One region of the Jiella sp. M17.18 genome, then DNA from elsewhere that is predicted to be linked to it. Evidence: predicted binding sites of a transcription regulator. Region 1 holds the regulator's gene; each other region holds the start of a gene.
What was found. Region 1 encodes LexA, which represses DNA repair genes until DNA is damaged. Its sites were predicted from a motif close to TGTTCNNNNTGTGTTCNG; they were not measured.
Positions count from the first base shown of each region.

Region 2: a site for LexA is predicted at 2,397-2,414, ahead of AB5S17_RS19290 (three-Cys-motif partner protein TcmP). Genes of this name have one in related genera too.
Region 3: a site for LexA is predicted at 1,683-1,700, ahead of recA (recombinase RecA). Genes of this name have one in related genera too.
Region 4: a site for LexA is predicted at 1,270-1,287, ahead of AB5S17_RS04780 (glycosyl transferase family 2). Genes of this name have one in related genera too.

Region 1 covers NZ_JBFTEH010000007.1:204,987-208,537, reverse strand. Annotated here, with positions in the region: gene AB5S17_RS14775 (ComEC/Rec2 family competence protein) at 1-1,446, shown strand, start outside; gene lexA (transcriptional repressor LexA) at 1,477-2,205, opposite strand; tRNA gene AB5S17_RS14765 (tRNA-Gln) at 2,484-2,558, shown strand; gene AB5S17_RS14760 (FadR/GntR family transcriptional regulator) at 2,674-3,417, shown strand.
Region 2 covers NZ_JBFTEH010000012.1:30,903-34,453, reverse strand. Annotated here, with positions in the region: gene AB5S17_RS19300 (ATP-binding protein) at 1-550, shown strand, start outside; gene AB5S17_RS19295 (low specificity L-threonine aldolase) at 629-1,678, opposite strand; gene AB5S17_RS19290 (three-Cys-motif partner protein TcmP) at 2,468-3,551, shown strand, end outside.
Region 3 covers NZ_JBFTEH010000018.1:6,060-9,610, forward strand. Annotated here, with positions in the region: gene AB5S17_RS21805 (pseudouridine-5'-phosphate glycosidase) at 1-665, opposite strand, end outside; gene AB5S17_RS21810 (PfkB family carbohydrate kinase) at 662-1,630, opposite strand; gene recA (recombinase RecA) at 1,794-2,870, shown strand; gene alaS (alanine--tRNA ligase) at 3,025-3,551, shown strand, end outside.
Region 4 covers NZ_JBFTEH010000002.1:278,806-282,356, reverse strand. Annotated here, with positions in the region: gene AB5S17_RS04785 (PA0069 family radical SAM protein) at 56-1,213, opposite strand; gene AB5S17_RS04780 (glycosyl transferase family 2) at 1,338-1,868, shown strand; gene moaB (molybdenum cofactor biosynthesis protein B) at 1,902-2,447, opposite strand; gene AB5S17_RS04770 (4-(cytidine 5'-diphospho)-2-C-methyl-D-erythritol kinase) at 2,447-3,355, opposite strand; gene AB5S17_RS04765 (tetratricopeptide repeat protein) at 3,377-3,551, opposite strand, start outside.

The DNA of each region.
Region 1 (3,551 bases):
GTCCGGTCGCTGATCGCGCTGCTGCCGGGCGCCGCGTTGCGCATCCCGGCCAAGAAGGTCGCCGCCGCGATCGCGCTGGCGGTGGCCGCGCTCTATCTCGGCATTTCCGGCGCGAATGTCGCCACGCAGCGTGCCTTCGTGATGCTGGCGATCATGCTTGTGGCGGTCATCGTCGATCGACCGGCGCTGACGATCCGGAACGTCTCGATCGCCGCGACGATCGTCATCGTGCTGGCGCCGCATGTGGTGACGACCGCGAGCTTCCAGCTCAGCTTCGCGGCCACCGCAGCCCTCGTCGCGGCCTATGGCGCCTTTGCGAGGCGGCGCCAGCGGCAGCTGGAGGAGAGGCGGGCACGCAAGGCGCGATCGCCGCTTCGCCTCGGCGTCGGCGCGCTCGGCGGGATCGTTGCGACGTCGCTGATCGCGGGCGCCGCCACGGCGCCCTTCGCCGCCTATCATTTCCAGCAGGCAGCCGCCTTCGGCGTCATCACCAACCTTCTGACGATGCCGCTCTTCAGCTTCGCCATCATGCCGCTCGCGCTCGCGAGCTGCCTCCTGATGCCGTTCGGGCTCGACGCCTGGCCGCTCGAGCTGATGGGCGCGGCGATTGGCCTCGTCCTGAGGATCACGCACCGGCTGTACGGCCTGCTCCCGGATCAGTCGATCGGCCTCGTCAGCGGGGCAGGGCTCCTGCTTCTCGCGGCGGCGATCCTGGCGGCGGCCTTCCTCGCCAGCCAATTCCGCTGGGTGGCGGTTCCGCTCGCGGTGATCGGCCTTATCCTCGCGCCCGACCGGACGCCGCGGCCCGACCTTCTCGTCTTCGAGAGCGGCAGGGAAGTCGCCGCCCTGTCGCCCGACGGCGCGGTCGCCTTTCTGCGAAAGCGAACCAACGCCTTCGTCGCCGATCAATGGGAGCGTGCCTATCGAAGCGGTGCGTCTCCGTCGGCCGGCGACAACCCGGCGCTTCGCCCCCGGATCGACGCAAAATGCCGCGAAAAGGTCTGCAGCTTCGGCACGGCGAGCGGCCTGCGGATCGTCTGGACCGACGACTACAGGAAGACCGGTTATGCCTGCGACCACGCGGATGTCGCGATCGTCGCGCGCGCCATCCGCCTGACCGCCTGCCGATCCGGCGCGATGCTCGTCACGCTGCGGACCCTGCGCGAGACCGGCTCGCTCGCGATCCGCCGCGACCCCCAGACGGGGCGGCCCGTGTTCAGAAGGTCGATCGGCGTCCCCGCGGCCCCGTGGAACCGCCACCGAGCCGCGCCCTGGCCAGAATCCTGGCACCGCCCGAAGGGCCGCAACGCCGAGGCAGGGGCGCGGGAGGAAGAGCAACAGCCGCTGGCCGACCAGCCGGCAGAGCCATCCGACCCCGCCGCCGACAACGCGGAGGACGCGGTGCCTCCGTCGTTCGGCGAGGACAGCGGCGGGCGGCGGGAGTGACATCCGGCGACCTCCTCCCGCCGCCGCCGATCAGTAGCGGCGGATGAGGCCGACCAGTCGGCCCTGGACCTTGACGCGATCGGCGCCGAAGATGCGGGTCTCGTAGGCCGGATTGGCGGCCTCCAGCGCGATCCGGTCGCCGCGGCGCCGGAACCGCTTCAGCGTCGCCTCCTCGTCGTCGACCAGCGCCACCACGATCTCGCCGGGAGAGGCGGTGTCGGAGCGGCGGATGACGACCGTGTCCCCGTCCAGGATGCCGGCCTCGATCATCGAATCGCCCTTGACGTCGAGCGCATAGTGTTCGCCCGTGCCGATCATGTCCGGCGGGACGGCGATCGAATGGGTGTTGTGCTGGATCGCCGAGATCGGCACGCCGGCGGCAATCCGGCCCATGACCGGCACCGTGACCGCGGCATCCGCGGCGGCCTGCGGCGCGGCTGGCGCCTTCGGCGCGGCCGCGGTCCCCCGGCTGCCGTCGATGACGCTGGGCGTGAAGCCGGTGCGTCCGCCGGAGACGGCGACGGGGCGGCCCGCATTGCGCATCGATTCCGGCAGCTTCAGCACTTCGAGCGCTCGCGCCCGATTGGGCAGGCGCCGAATGAAACCGCGCTCCTCCAGCGCCGTGATCAGCCGGTGGATGCCGGACTTCGACCGCAGATCGAGCGCATCCTTCATCTCGTCGAAGGAGGGGGGCACCCCCGTCTCTTTCAGCCGCTCGTGGATGAACAGCAAAAGGTCGTGCTGCTTGCGCGTCAGCATGGGCGGATCCTCAAAACAAAACCTGAACAAAGCTATCTGTTCTAGTTGTGTTCTGCAAGCCCCTTCCTCGCTGCAACGGCCGGGCGGGGCGTTCGCCGTCTCCCATCGTTTTTGCAAGGAGCCTCAGGTAAGCCGGCACCGGATCGAGCGTATCCCGCACGGCACCGACGGTTCAGGCATGGCCGGCGGGAGGCAGCTGCCGCGCGTGGCCGGCGCCGGAGCGGCGATTGCGCACGCGGATCGCAGTCGCTATAGCACGGGTCACGCGCATCCGCGCTTGGGGCGTCGCCAAGCGGTAAGGCAGCGGCTTTTGGTGCCGCCACTCGCAGGTTCGAATCCTGCCGCCCCAGCCAGATCATTCTAAATATCTGCATTCGTTGCCGGCCGGCGGCGGCTTGACCGTAACGTGATGCCTCGATACTGGTCCGGTTATCGGACCAGTGGTCCTTTTGGTCGGGCGGTATCGCGGTGGAATCGGGTCTTCTGTCGGGAATGGCGGATCTGCCGAATGGGCTGGCGCGCGAGACTGCGAGCGACAGGCTTTGCGGCAAGCTGGCCGAATTCATTGCATCGGGCGTGCTGCATCCGGGCGATCAGCTGCCGGGCGAGCGCGAGCTCGCGGCGCTCTTCGGCGTCAGCCGCGAGACCGTACGGATGGGGGTGCGCACGCTGGCCGCCCACGGCCTCGCCGAGATCAGCCACGGCTCGCGCACCCGCATCGTCAGCGCCGATGTCGGCCTCCTGGTCTCCAGCGGCGTGCGCACGAGCGCGGTCAACCGCTACGACGTCGACGACGTCCACCAGGCGCGCATGGTCGTCGAACTCGCGGTGGTCGCCGATGCCGCCGAGAACATCGACGCGGCGACCCTCGACGTTCTCGCCGAGCTTCTGCGCCGCCAGGATGCGGTGAAGGGCGATGCCGTGCAGTTCCTGATCTGCGACCGCGATTTCCACGGCACCATCTACCGGGCGGCGCGCAACCCGATCCTCGTCGATACGACCATGGCGCTCTACGGCTACATGATGGGGCATCGCCGGCGGGTGATGTCGCAGCCGGAGGCGGTCGACCAGAGCTATCGGGACCATCGCGACATCGTCGACGCCCTCTCCGCGCGTGATCGCGCGGGCGTCGTCGAGGCCTTCGCCCGGCATCTGGCGCGAATCCATGCATCGACCAAGCAGTCTCTGGCTGCAGGTGAGGGGGCCACTTGACGCAGGGCAGGACCCAGGTCGGCCATGGAGGGAGCGGTGCGACTGTTCGAAAGGGAGGCGATGGAGATGCATGCGATGGTCCCTGAGGCGGTCCGAATGACGTGGCGCGGGCTCGCCCATCGTCCTGCGGCGGA
Region 2 (3,551 bases), on a different contig from region 1:
GTCGGTGCTCGCCTACGGCAAGGCGGTCGAGCGCACGCCGGTGCGCCGCAAGGTGCGGCTCGCCCGGCTCGTCGACGACGTCTTCGCCATGCTGGCGGTGCCCGAGGAGGCGGGCGTCGAGCTTGTCAACCGCGTGCCGGCCGAGACCGAGATCGCGGTCGATCCCGAGCAGTTCCACCGCGTCCTCGTCAATCTCTGCCGCAACGCGGCGGAGGCGCTGCAGGGCGAGGGGTCGGATCAGGCGGGGGTGGTGAAGCGGATCACCGTCGCCGCGGAGGAGGCCGCCTCCGGCGAGACCGTCATCTCCGTCGAGGACACCGGACCCGGCCTGCCGGAGCGGGCGCGGGAGAACCTCTTTCGCGCCTTCCGCGGCTCGGCGCGCACCGGCGGCACCGGCCTCGGCCTCGCCATCGCGGCGGAGATCGTCGAGGCGCATGGCGGGACGATCGCGCTGGCGGAGCGGGGGGCGCCCGGCGCCCGCTTCGAGATCCGCCTGCCGGCGCGGGCGCCGGCGCCGCTGCCGACCCGCGAACCCGCCGCCGCCGACTGATCATCGCTCGGCTGGGTGGCGCGGGGACTTGTTTCTGCCTGCGGACGGCGGGTGTTCAGCCGAGCAGGCCGCGGCGCCTCAGCCGAGCCGCTCGCAGAAGCCGTCGACATCGGCCTCGCTGGTCGACCAGCTGGTGACTAGGCGCACCAGCGTCTCGTCCTCGCCGACGAGGTCGGGCATGCCGTGCGGCACGTTCCAGTCGTAGAACACGGCGCCGGCAGCCTTGAGCTTCTCGGCGACCTCGGTCTTCAGGATGGCGAAGATCTCGTTCGACTGGGTCGGCCAGCCCTCGCGGGCGTTGCGGCTGGCGGCGAGGCCGGCGCGCAGCCGGTCGGCCATGGCGTTCGAATGCGCCGCCATCTCCAGCCACAGCCCGTCCTCGAAATAGGCCATGAGCTGGGCGGCGACGAAGCGGGTCTTGGAGAAGAGCTGGGCGCCGCGCTTGCGGATATAGGGGAACTGCGTCGCCTTCGCCGGGTCGAACACGACGATCGCCTCGGCGCACCAGCAGCCGTTCTTGGTGGCGCCGAAGGACAAAATGTCGACGCCGCGCTTCCAGGTCATCTCGGCGGGCGAGAGGCCGGAGGCGACGAGGCCGTTGGCAAAGCGCGCCCCGTCCATGTGCAGCGTCAGGCCGCGGCCATGGGCGATGTCGGCGATCGCCTGGATCTGATCCGGCGTATAGAGCGTGCCGGCCTCGCCGGGCTGGCTGATCGAGACCGCCATCGGCTGTCCCGCATGCACGTGGTCCGGCTTGAACCGCGCCATCTCGCGCTTCAAATTCGCCGGGTCGATCAGCCCGTTCGGCCCGTCGATCGGCGCCATGCGCGCGCCGTGGGTGAAGAATTCCGGCGCCCCGCACTCGTCCTCGACGATATGCGCCTCGCGGTGGCAGAGGACGACGCCGCCCGGCCGGTTGACCGAGGCGAGCGCCAGCGAGTTCGCCGCCGTGCCGGTGCCGACGAAGAAGACGGCGACCTCGCGCTCGAAGATCTCGTCGAAGCGGCGCTCGACTTTCCTGTCGAGGTCGCTCGCGCCATAGGCGGTGGCCATGCCGGCGCTGTGGGCGCTGAGCGCGGCGTTGATCGCCGGGTGCGCCCCGGACCAGTTATCGGAAGCGAAGATCATGGCGAAGGCCTATACCGCGCTGCGGCGAAGGGCAAGCGATCGCGGGCGCGCTCGTCCGGCCTCGGGCGGCCGCCGCGGCGGCGTTCCATCCGCCGCAGAGTCGCGGCGGGGCGTTCTCGGCCGGCTGCGGGCCCGACGACACCCGGACGCGCGCCGGCGGCCCCGCCGGCATTCGCGCCGCGAAGGGATGGGAGCCGTTCGGTCCTCCCGCCCGAGCATCGAACGGGCGGACGGGATGCCGGAGGCCGACCCTCCGAATGGGTATGCTACGGTCCGCCTCCGGCATCCCGCACGGTGTCTTGTCGATTCCGAATGCATCGCTGCGCCCCTTCGTCTGTTGCGGCGCTGCCGCGCCGCGAAAAGGTGCGCCCCGATGGCGGCCGGCTCTTCCCGGGTGCCCCCGGTCAAGCGGACCGATCCGCAGACTCCTTGTGATGGGAGACGGTCCGGCGGCGCTTCGAAACCGTCCGAGCCGGGAACCCTCCGGAAGAGCCCCCGCCGCGGACACCGCCCGCCAGCCCGCGAACGATCCCGGTGATCGGTCGTGCCCGTCCCGGGCCGGCGGTGAGGGGAGTATGGGGGCGGGGCGAGGGGATGGGGATAAGGTGGGTCGGCCTGTGGCTACTCCGCAACGCGACGCGGCAGCGTATGTCGCCATGTCCGGCAAGTCGGGCACCATTTCATCTCGGGACGCTTCTTAAAACGTTGACATCGGTTTTGTTCATGTTATGTGCCTATTCCGCAGTCCTAAAGCTGTGGTAGACAGGGGCGTCAACGCGGAGTCGTAAAATGCCCTCATCGCAGAAATTTTTCGAAGAGCGCACCGATCAGTCCGAGGTCAAAGCGCGCATCATCCAAAAGTACTTTTTTGCTTGGGCCAACATCATAAAAGGGACAGCAAAGCAATTAGACAACAAGATAGCCTATATCGATTTGTATGCAGGTCCCGGACGGTATAAAGATGGAGCGGCGTCTACGCCTCTTCTTGTATTGGAGCACGCGATCGCTGATGCGGATCTGGCGAATATGCTCGTTGCGCTCTTGAATGATAAAGATCCCGCGAATGCATCTACGCTAGAGGACGAAATAAACAAATTAGTTGGAATTGAGAAGCTTCGTTATAGGCCGCAGATTTCAAATGGAGAGGTTGATGATGATGCGGCGAAATACTTTTCATCAACAAGGCTGATTCCCTCGTTTTCTTTCGTAGACCCTTTCGGATATAAGGGTCTCTCACTTGAGATAATTAAGGGTGTAATCAAAGATTGGGGGTGCGACTGCGTATTTTTCTTTAACTACGGCAGAATAAATGCCGGTATCAGCAATCCAATGGTCAGATCTCACATGAACAAGCTCTTCGGAGAAGAAAGAGCCGAGGACCTTCGATTGCAGGTTGAGGGAAAAGATCCCGCATTACGCGAGGCAATGATTCTCGAAGCGTTGTCCGGAGAGATAAAAAGTCTTGGCGGAAAATACGTCTTACCATTCACTTTTAAGAATTCCACAGGAAATAGAACGTCCCACAAGCTGATTGTTGTATCAAAGCATTTTAAGGGCTACGATGTCATGAAGGATATTATGGCTAAGGAAAGCTCGGTGCATGATCAAGGTGTACCGTCGTTAACGTATTCGCCTGCTGACGCTTCAACTCCGCTGCTGTTCTCATTGCAACGTCCCATCGAGGAGTTGGAGCAGGATCTTATCGAAACCTTTGCAGGACGCGAGCTAAACTTCGATGAGATCTATGAAGAGCACAGCATTGACACGCCGTATATTCGCCAAAACTACCGCGAGATTCTAAAGAAAATGGAATCAGACGGATCCGTTACAGCAGCTTCTGCTACAAAAGCCCGAAGGGGAATGACCTATCCGC
Region 3 (3,551 bases), on a different contig from region 1:
TCCAGCCGGTCGCGCGCCTTCTGGAAGGCCGCGATGGCAGCGGCGTCGTCCAGCCGCAGCGGCGCCGGCAGGCCCGACTCGCGCGACCAGAAGGCCGGGAACTCGTCCGTCCGGTAACCGACGACCGGCACGCCCTTGGTCTCCAGGAACTCCAGCGTCTTGGCGATGTCGAGGATCGCCTTGGCGCCGGCGCAGACGACGATCACCCCCGTGCGCGCCAGTTCCTCGAGGTCGGCGGAAATGTCGAAGCTGGTCTCGGCCCCGCGGTGCACGCCGCCGATCCCGCCGGTGGCAAAGACGGCGATGCCGGCGCGCTCCGCCGCGATCATCGTCGCCGCCACCGTCGTCGAGCCGGTGCGCCCGCCGGCGATGGCGAAGGCGAGATCGGCGCGCGACAGCTTCATCACGTCCTCGGCCTTCGCCAGCGCTTCCAGTTCGTCCGACGTCAGACCGACCCGGAGGTCGCCGCCGACGACGGCGATCGTTGCCGGCACCGCGCCCCGCTCGCGCACCGTCGCCTCGACGCGCTGCGCGGTCTCGAGGTTCTGCGGGAAGGGCATGCCGTGCGTGACGATGGTGGATTCCAGCGCGACCACCGGACGCCCGCTCTGGAGCGCCTCGGCGACCTCGGCGGACGGGGTGAAGGCGTTTGCGGCAGTCATCATGAAGTCCTTTCTGGTTGAACCGGCGCTTCGAGCGCCGCGACGCCGTCGTCGATCCGTTGCGGCAGATCGGCAGGCGGAAAGTGTTCGAGCGAGATGCGGAGCGAGGCGGCGACGACACCGCGGCGAACGCTGTCGGTCCAGCCGAGCCCGGCGGCGAGGCCGGTGAGCGCGGCGGCCGCCAGCGTATCGCCGGCGCCGGTCACGTCGCGTGGGCGCACGGTGGGCGGCCGCTGCATCAGGACGCTGCCCGCTTCGACGATGGCGGCCTCGCGCGGACCGTCCGTGACGACCGCCCGGCTCGCGCCGCGTTCGGCGACCAATTCGGCGAGGCGGGGAAGATCCGTTGCCGGCGGCGCGTCCGTCAGGCTGGCAGCCTCCGCGCGCGACAGCACGAGAGCGGATAGAGCCGGGAGCACGCCGATCAGCCGGCGCACCTTGGCGGGCGAGACCGCGATCGCGGCGACGGGACGGGGGCCGGCTGTAGCCACCAGCGCCTCGATCGCCGGGGGCGGCAGGTTGGCGTCGACCAGCAGGGCGTCGGCGCCGGCGATCGACGCGCGTATGTGGCGCCGCGAGAGGACGCGCGGCGAGAGGAGATCGTAGAGCGCCATGTCGGCGATGCCGGCGACGAGTTCGCCGCGATCGTCGAGGATCGCGGTGTAGCTCGGCGTGCCGCGATCGAGCCACGTCACGCTTCCGTCCTCGATCCCGGCGTCCTGAATGGCGGCCGCCACGCGGCTGCCGTCGCTGTCGCCGCCGCGCGCGCCGTGGAAGGCGACGTCCCAGCCGAACGCCCGCAGCGCCACCGCCGCGTTGAACGCCGCGCCGCCGGCCGTGGCGGTCAGCCGTCCGGGATTGGAAGCTGCCGGAATGAAGGGGCCGTCGGCCTTGCCGCGGCGGTCGAGGTGAGCCGCGCCGGCGACGAAGACGCGCCGCGGCGTCGAAGCAGTTTCTGCGATCTTCATAAAACTTTAACGAGCCTCAGGTGCCGCGGCCGATTCGCGATGCCCGTCAGAACGGAACAAATCAGGAATATCCTCTTGTAGGGCGCGAACAAAAAGAGTACATTAGGGAAAGACACGGCATCATTGCACCCCCATCCAACGCGTGGAATAAGGTCCCGTCTCCATGGCACAGAACACACTCCGTCTCGTCGAGGATAATTCGTTGGACAAGAACAAGGCTCTCGATGCCGCGCTGTCGCAGATCGAGCGGGCGTTCGGCAAGGGCTCGATCATGCGGCTCGGCCAGAACGAGCAGATCGTCGAGATCGAGACGGTCTCGACGGGTTCTCTCGGGCTCGACATCGCGCTGGGCGTTGGCGGTCTGCCCAAGGGCCGTATCGTCGAGATCTACGGACCGGAAAGCTCGGGCAAGACGACGCTGGCGCTGCATACGATCGCGGAAGCGCAGAAGAAGGGCGGCATCTGCGCCTTCGTCGACGCCGAGCACGCGCTCGACCCGGTCTATGCCCGCAAGCTGGGCGTCGACCTCGAAAATCTCCTGATCTCGCAGCCGGATACCGGCGAGCAGGCGCTGGAGATCACCGACACGCTGGTGCGCTCCGGCGCGATCGACGTGCTGGTGGTCGATTCGGTCGCGGCGCTGACGCCGCGCGCCGAGATCGAGGGCGAGATGGGCGACTCGCTGCCCGGCATGCAGGCGCGGCTGATGAGCCAGGCGCTGCGCAAGCTGACCGGCTCGATCTCGCGCTCGAAGTGCATGGTGATCTTCATCAACCAGATCCGCATGAAGATCGGCGTGATGTTCGGCTCGCCCGAGACCACGACCGGCGGCAACGCGCTGAAGTTCTACGCCTCCGTGCGTCTCGACATCCGCCGCATCGGCTCGATCAAGGAGCGCGACGAGGTCACCGGCAACCAGACCAAGGTCAAGGTGGTCAAGAACAAGCTGGCGCCCCCCTTCAAGCAGGTCGAGTTCGACATCATGTATGGCGAGGGCGTCTCGAAGATGGGCGAGCTCGTCGACCTCGGCGTCAAGTCGGGGATCGTCGAGAAGTCCGGCGCCTGGTTCTCCTACAACAGTCAGCGGCTGGGGCAGGGACGGGAGAACGCCAAGCAGTTCCTGCGCGACAATCCGGCCGTGTCGGCGGAGATCGAGACGGCGATCCGCCAGAACGCCGGCCTGATCGCCGAACAGCTGCTCGACGACGGGCGGGACGATCAGGAGTCGCTCGACGACTGATCGGCGGGCGACTTGCCACGGGTGCGGCACCGGTCGCGCGCGTGTCAGATGGACACGTGTCGCGCGCCTTTGTAAAAAGCCGTTCTCCCGGCGCCGTCCGTAGCTTGCGGCGCCGGCTCTCCCGTGTCTATCCGCATTTGCGAAGGTCTCGTCTATGAGTGGCGTCAACGAAATCCGGTCGGCTTTTCTCGGCTATTTCGAGAAGAACGGACATGAGCGTGTCGCCTCCTCGCCGCTTGTGCCGCGCAACGACCCGACCTTGATGTTCACCAATGCCGGCATGGTGCAGTTCAAGAACGTCTTCACCGGACTGGAGAAGCGTCCCTATTCGCGCGCGACGACGGCGCAGAAGGTGGTCCGGGCCGGCGGCAAGCACAACGATCTCGACAATGTCGGCTATACGGCGCGCCATCACACCTTCTTCGAGATGCTGGGGAACTTCTCCTTCGGCGACTATTTCAAGGACGTCGCGATCGAGCTCGCCTGGAACCTGACGACGCGGGAGTTCGGTCTGCCGAAGGACCGGCTTCTCGTCACCGTCTATTCCGAGGACGACGAAGCGGCAAGCCTCTGGAAGAAGATCGCCGGCCTGTCCGACGACCGGATCATCCGCATCCCGACCTCAGACAATTTCTGGACGATGGGCGAGACCGGCCCCTGCGGCCCGTGCTCGGAGATCTT
Region 4 (3,551 bases), on a different contig from region 1:
CTGGCGGGCTGTTGCTGCCCGCGGCGGCTTCAGTCGCCTCTGCGCCCTCCGGCCGCTAGAGGAGGGCCAGCTGGACGCCGGCACCCTTGGGAGGCGTGAACAGGTCGCAGTTGAGCTCCGTTCGGGTCTCGTTGAGGCCGAGCCGCTTCACGGTCATCTCGAAGCGCCGGCGAATCTGGAACGCGTAGGGGCCGGTGCCGCGCATGCGCTTGCCCCACTCCGCGTCGTAGTCCTTGCCGTCGCGCATCGAGCGCAGCAGCGACAGGACGTGCCGGTAGCGGTTTGGATAGTGCCTGAGTAGCCATTCTTTGAAGAGGGGCGAGACCTCCTGAGGCAGGCGGAGGAGGACGTAGCCGGCCTCGCGGGCACCGGCGGTCCTGGCCGATTCCAAGAGCCGCTCGATCTCCGAATCGTTGAGGCCGGGAATGATCGGCGCCGTCATCACCATGGTGGGGATGCCGGCCTCGGAGAGCGCCTTCACCGCTTCCAGCCGCTTCGCCGGCGTCGCCGCGCGCGGCTCCATCGCCCGTGCCAGCGTCCGGTCGAGCGTCGTCACGGACAACGCCACCCGGGCGAGGCCCTTGGCCGCCATGCGCGACAGGATGTCGATGTCGCGCGTCACGAGCGCTGATTTCGTGACGATGCCGACCGGATGATTCGCAGCCTCCAGCACCTCGAGGATCTCGCGCATGATCCCCCAGCTCTTCTCGATCGGCTGATAGGGATCGGTGTTGGTGCCGATGGCGATCGACTTCACCTCGTAGCCCGGCTTCGAGAGCTCCCGCTCCAGGAGTTCGGCAGCGTTGGGCTTGGCGAAGAGGCGCGATTCGAAGTCGAGCCCGGGCGACATGCCCATATAGGCGTGCGTCGGCCGCGCGAAGCAGTAGACGCAGCCGTGTTCGCAGCCGCGATAGGGATTGATCGACCCGTCGAAGGAGATGTCGGGCGAGGCATTGCGCGTGATGATCGTCTTCGGCCGCTCGACCTGCACATCGGTCTTGAAGGCCGGCAACTGCTCAAGGCTGTTCCAGCCGTCGTCGAAGCTCGACCGGGCGAACGGCTCGTAGCGCCCGCTGGGATTGGCCCCGGCGCCTCGGCCGCGGCGCCGGTCGAAGCCGACGCGCAGGCCGGATTCGTCCAGAATATGGTTGGCGATGTCGATGCCGTCGGGGGAGGCGAACGCCGCGCGATCGGCCGTGGAAACGTCCCGCATGAGGGCCCTCCTCAAGGGCTGTCTTCGAGTTGTGAACGAAGTCCTAACGCGTCCATGAGAACAAGACAAGAACAAAATGACGGATGGCTGGCAAAGGTTCCCGGATCCCGCTAAGCCGGGTGCCATGCTGAGCGTGTTGATGGATTGCGGGGCCGACGATCAGAAGCTGGCGGCGAGCCTGGCGACGCTGATTCCCGGGGCCGTGGAGGGCGTCGTCCGCGAGGTCGTGCTGATCGACCGGGGAATGGACGTCAGCGCCCGGAAGGTTGCCGACCATGCGGGCTGCCGAGTGGCAGAGCCCGGCGACCTTCACTCCGTGGTGGCGCAGGCGAAAGGCGACTGGCTGCTGCTGCTGGAGCCGGGCGCGCGTCTCCAGCCGGGCTGGATTCCGGCGGTGGCGGAGCATGTCGAGGAGGTGGCGGGCGGCCGCGCAGGCGCCTCGGCCGTCCGCTTCGCTCGGGCACGTGCCGACCGGCCGGGCCTTCTCGGACGCTTCTCGCAGAAGCGTACGGCGCTGGCGGAAGGCGTCCTCCTGCGCAAGGCACAGGCGCTCGGCCAGGCCAAGGGAGCGGGGAGCCTGGAGGGGGTGGCGAGGGGGCTCGCCGTCGGACGGCTGCCGGCGGAGATCCGGCCCGCCCAGCGCAGGCGCAAGTGATGCGCTGCCGGCAGAGACCGTCGAAGCCTCGCCTCAGGCGGAGCGGCCGCCCCGCCGCAGGTGCTCGTCCAGCCGCGGCATGATCTCGACGAAATTGCAGGGCTTGTGCCGGTAGTCGAGCTGCGCCTCAAGAATATGGTCCCATCCGTCGCGGCAGGCACCGGGCGAGCCCGGCAGCACGAAGACGAAGGTGGCGGCGATCACGCCGCCGGTGGCGCGGGACTGGATCGTCGAGACGCCGATCTTGTCATAGGAGATGCGGTGGAAGACGGCGGAAAAGCCGTCCATGCGCTTCTCGAACAGCGGCTCCAGGGCCTCGGGCGTGACGTCACGTCCGGTAAAGCCCGTGCCGCCGGTGGTGATCACCACGTCGACATCGTCGCGCTCGCACCAGGCGGTGACGGCGTCGCGGATCGCCTCGACGTCGTCCGTGACGATGCGGCGGTCGGCGAGGCGATGGCCGGCCTTCTCCAGCCGCTCGACCAGCGTGTCGCCGGACCGGTCGTCGGCGAGCGTGCGGGTGTCGGAGACGGTCAGGACGGCGATCCCGAGCGGAATGAAGGTGCGGTCTTCGGCCATCAGGCAGGGCTCCTCGCTGCAGGGTCTTCACCGGACAGCCACCAGCGAGGCCGGTCCGCGGCGATCCGCCGGCGCGCCGAGAGCATAGCATCGTCGGATCCGAAGATCGCGAACACCGTCGCGCCGGAGCCGGACATGCGGGCGATCATCGCGCCCTCGTCGAGCAGCCGTCGGCCGACATCGGCGATCTCGGGGGCGATCGAAAGCGCCGGCGTCTCCATATCGTTGCGGGTTGCGCCGAGCCAGTCGGCCACGGCTGCCGGATCGGGAAAGCCTTCGGCCGGGATCGGCGGAAGCGGCGGATTGTCCCGCCGCCGAAGCGCCGCAAAGACGGCCGGCGTCGAAACCGCGACGCCCGGATTGACGAGGAGCAGCGGCAGAGTCGGCAGACCAGCGAGCGGCGCGATGATCTCGCCGATGCCGGAGACGCGCGCCGGCCGGCCGTCGAGGCACATCGGAACGTCGGCGCCGAGTTCCACCGCCCGGGATGCAAGCCGGTCGAAGGCGTCGGGCGGCGCCAGCTGCATCAGGGAACGCAGCAGCGCGGCAGCATCCGCCGAGCCGCCGCCGATGCCCGCCGCCACCGGGAGCCGCTTCTCCAGGCGAAGGGCGAGGGGCGGGAGGGCCAGATCGGATTCGGCGAGTCGCGCGCGCGCGAACGCGAGGGTCTTCAAGAGGATGTTCTCGGGGCCGGTCGGAAGACCATGTGCGAAGCGGCCGTGGATCGTGAGCCCGTCCGCCTCGCCATCCGCCTCGGCCAGGCTCAGCCTGTCGCCGGCCGCGTCGGAGAACACGACGAGACTGTCGAGCAGATGGTAGCCGTCCGGCCGCCGACCCACGACATGCAATGCGAGATTGACCTTTGCGGGCGCAAAAGTCTCACCCGCCGGGACCGCGAGACGCCGCATGGAAAGGCCGACGCGAGCGGCTCAGTCGGCCTTGGCGCCAGCACCCTGCGCCTTGGCGGCTTCCGCTCCTGCGGCGGCGCCCCCGGCGGGCTTGCCCGCATCCGAGGCGTCGCCGGACTGGCCATGATCGCCTTTCGCCGGCGCCGCCTGCAGCCCGTTCTCGAGCTTGGCCTGCAGCGACTTCACCTCGTCCGGC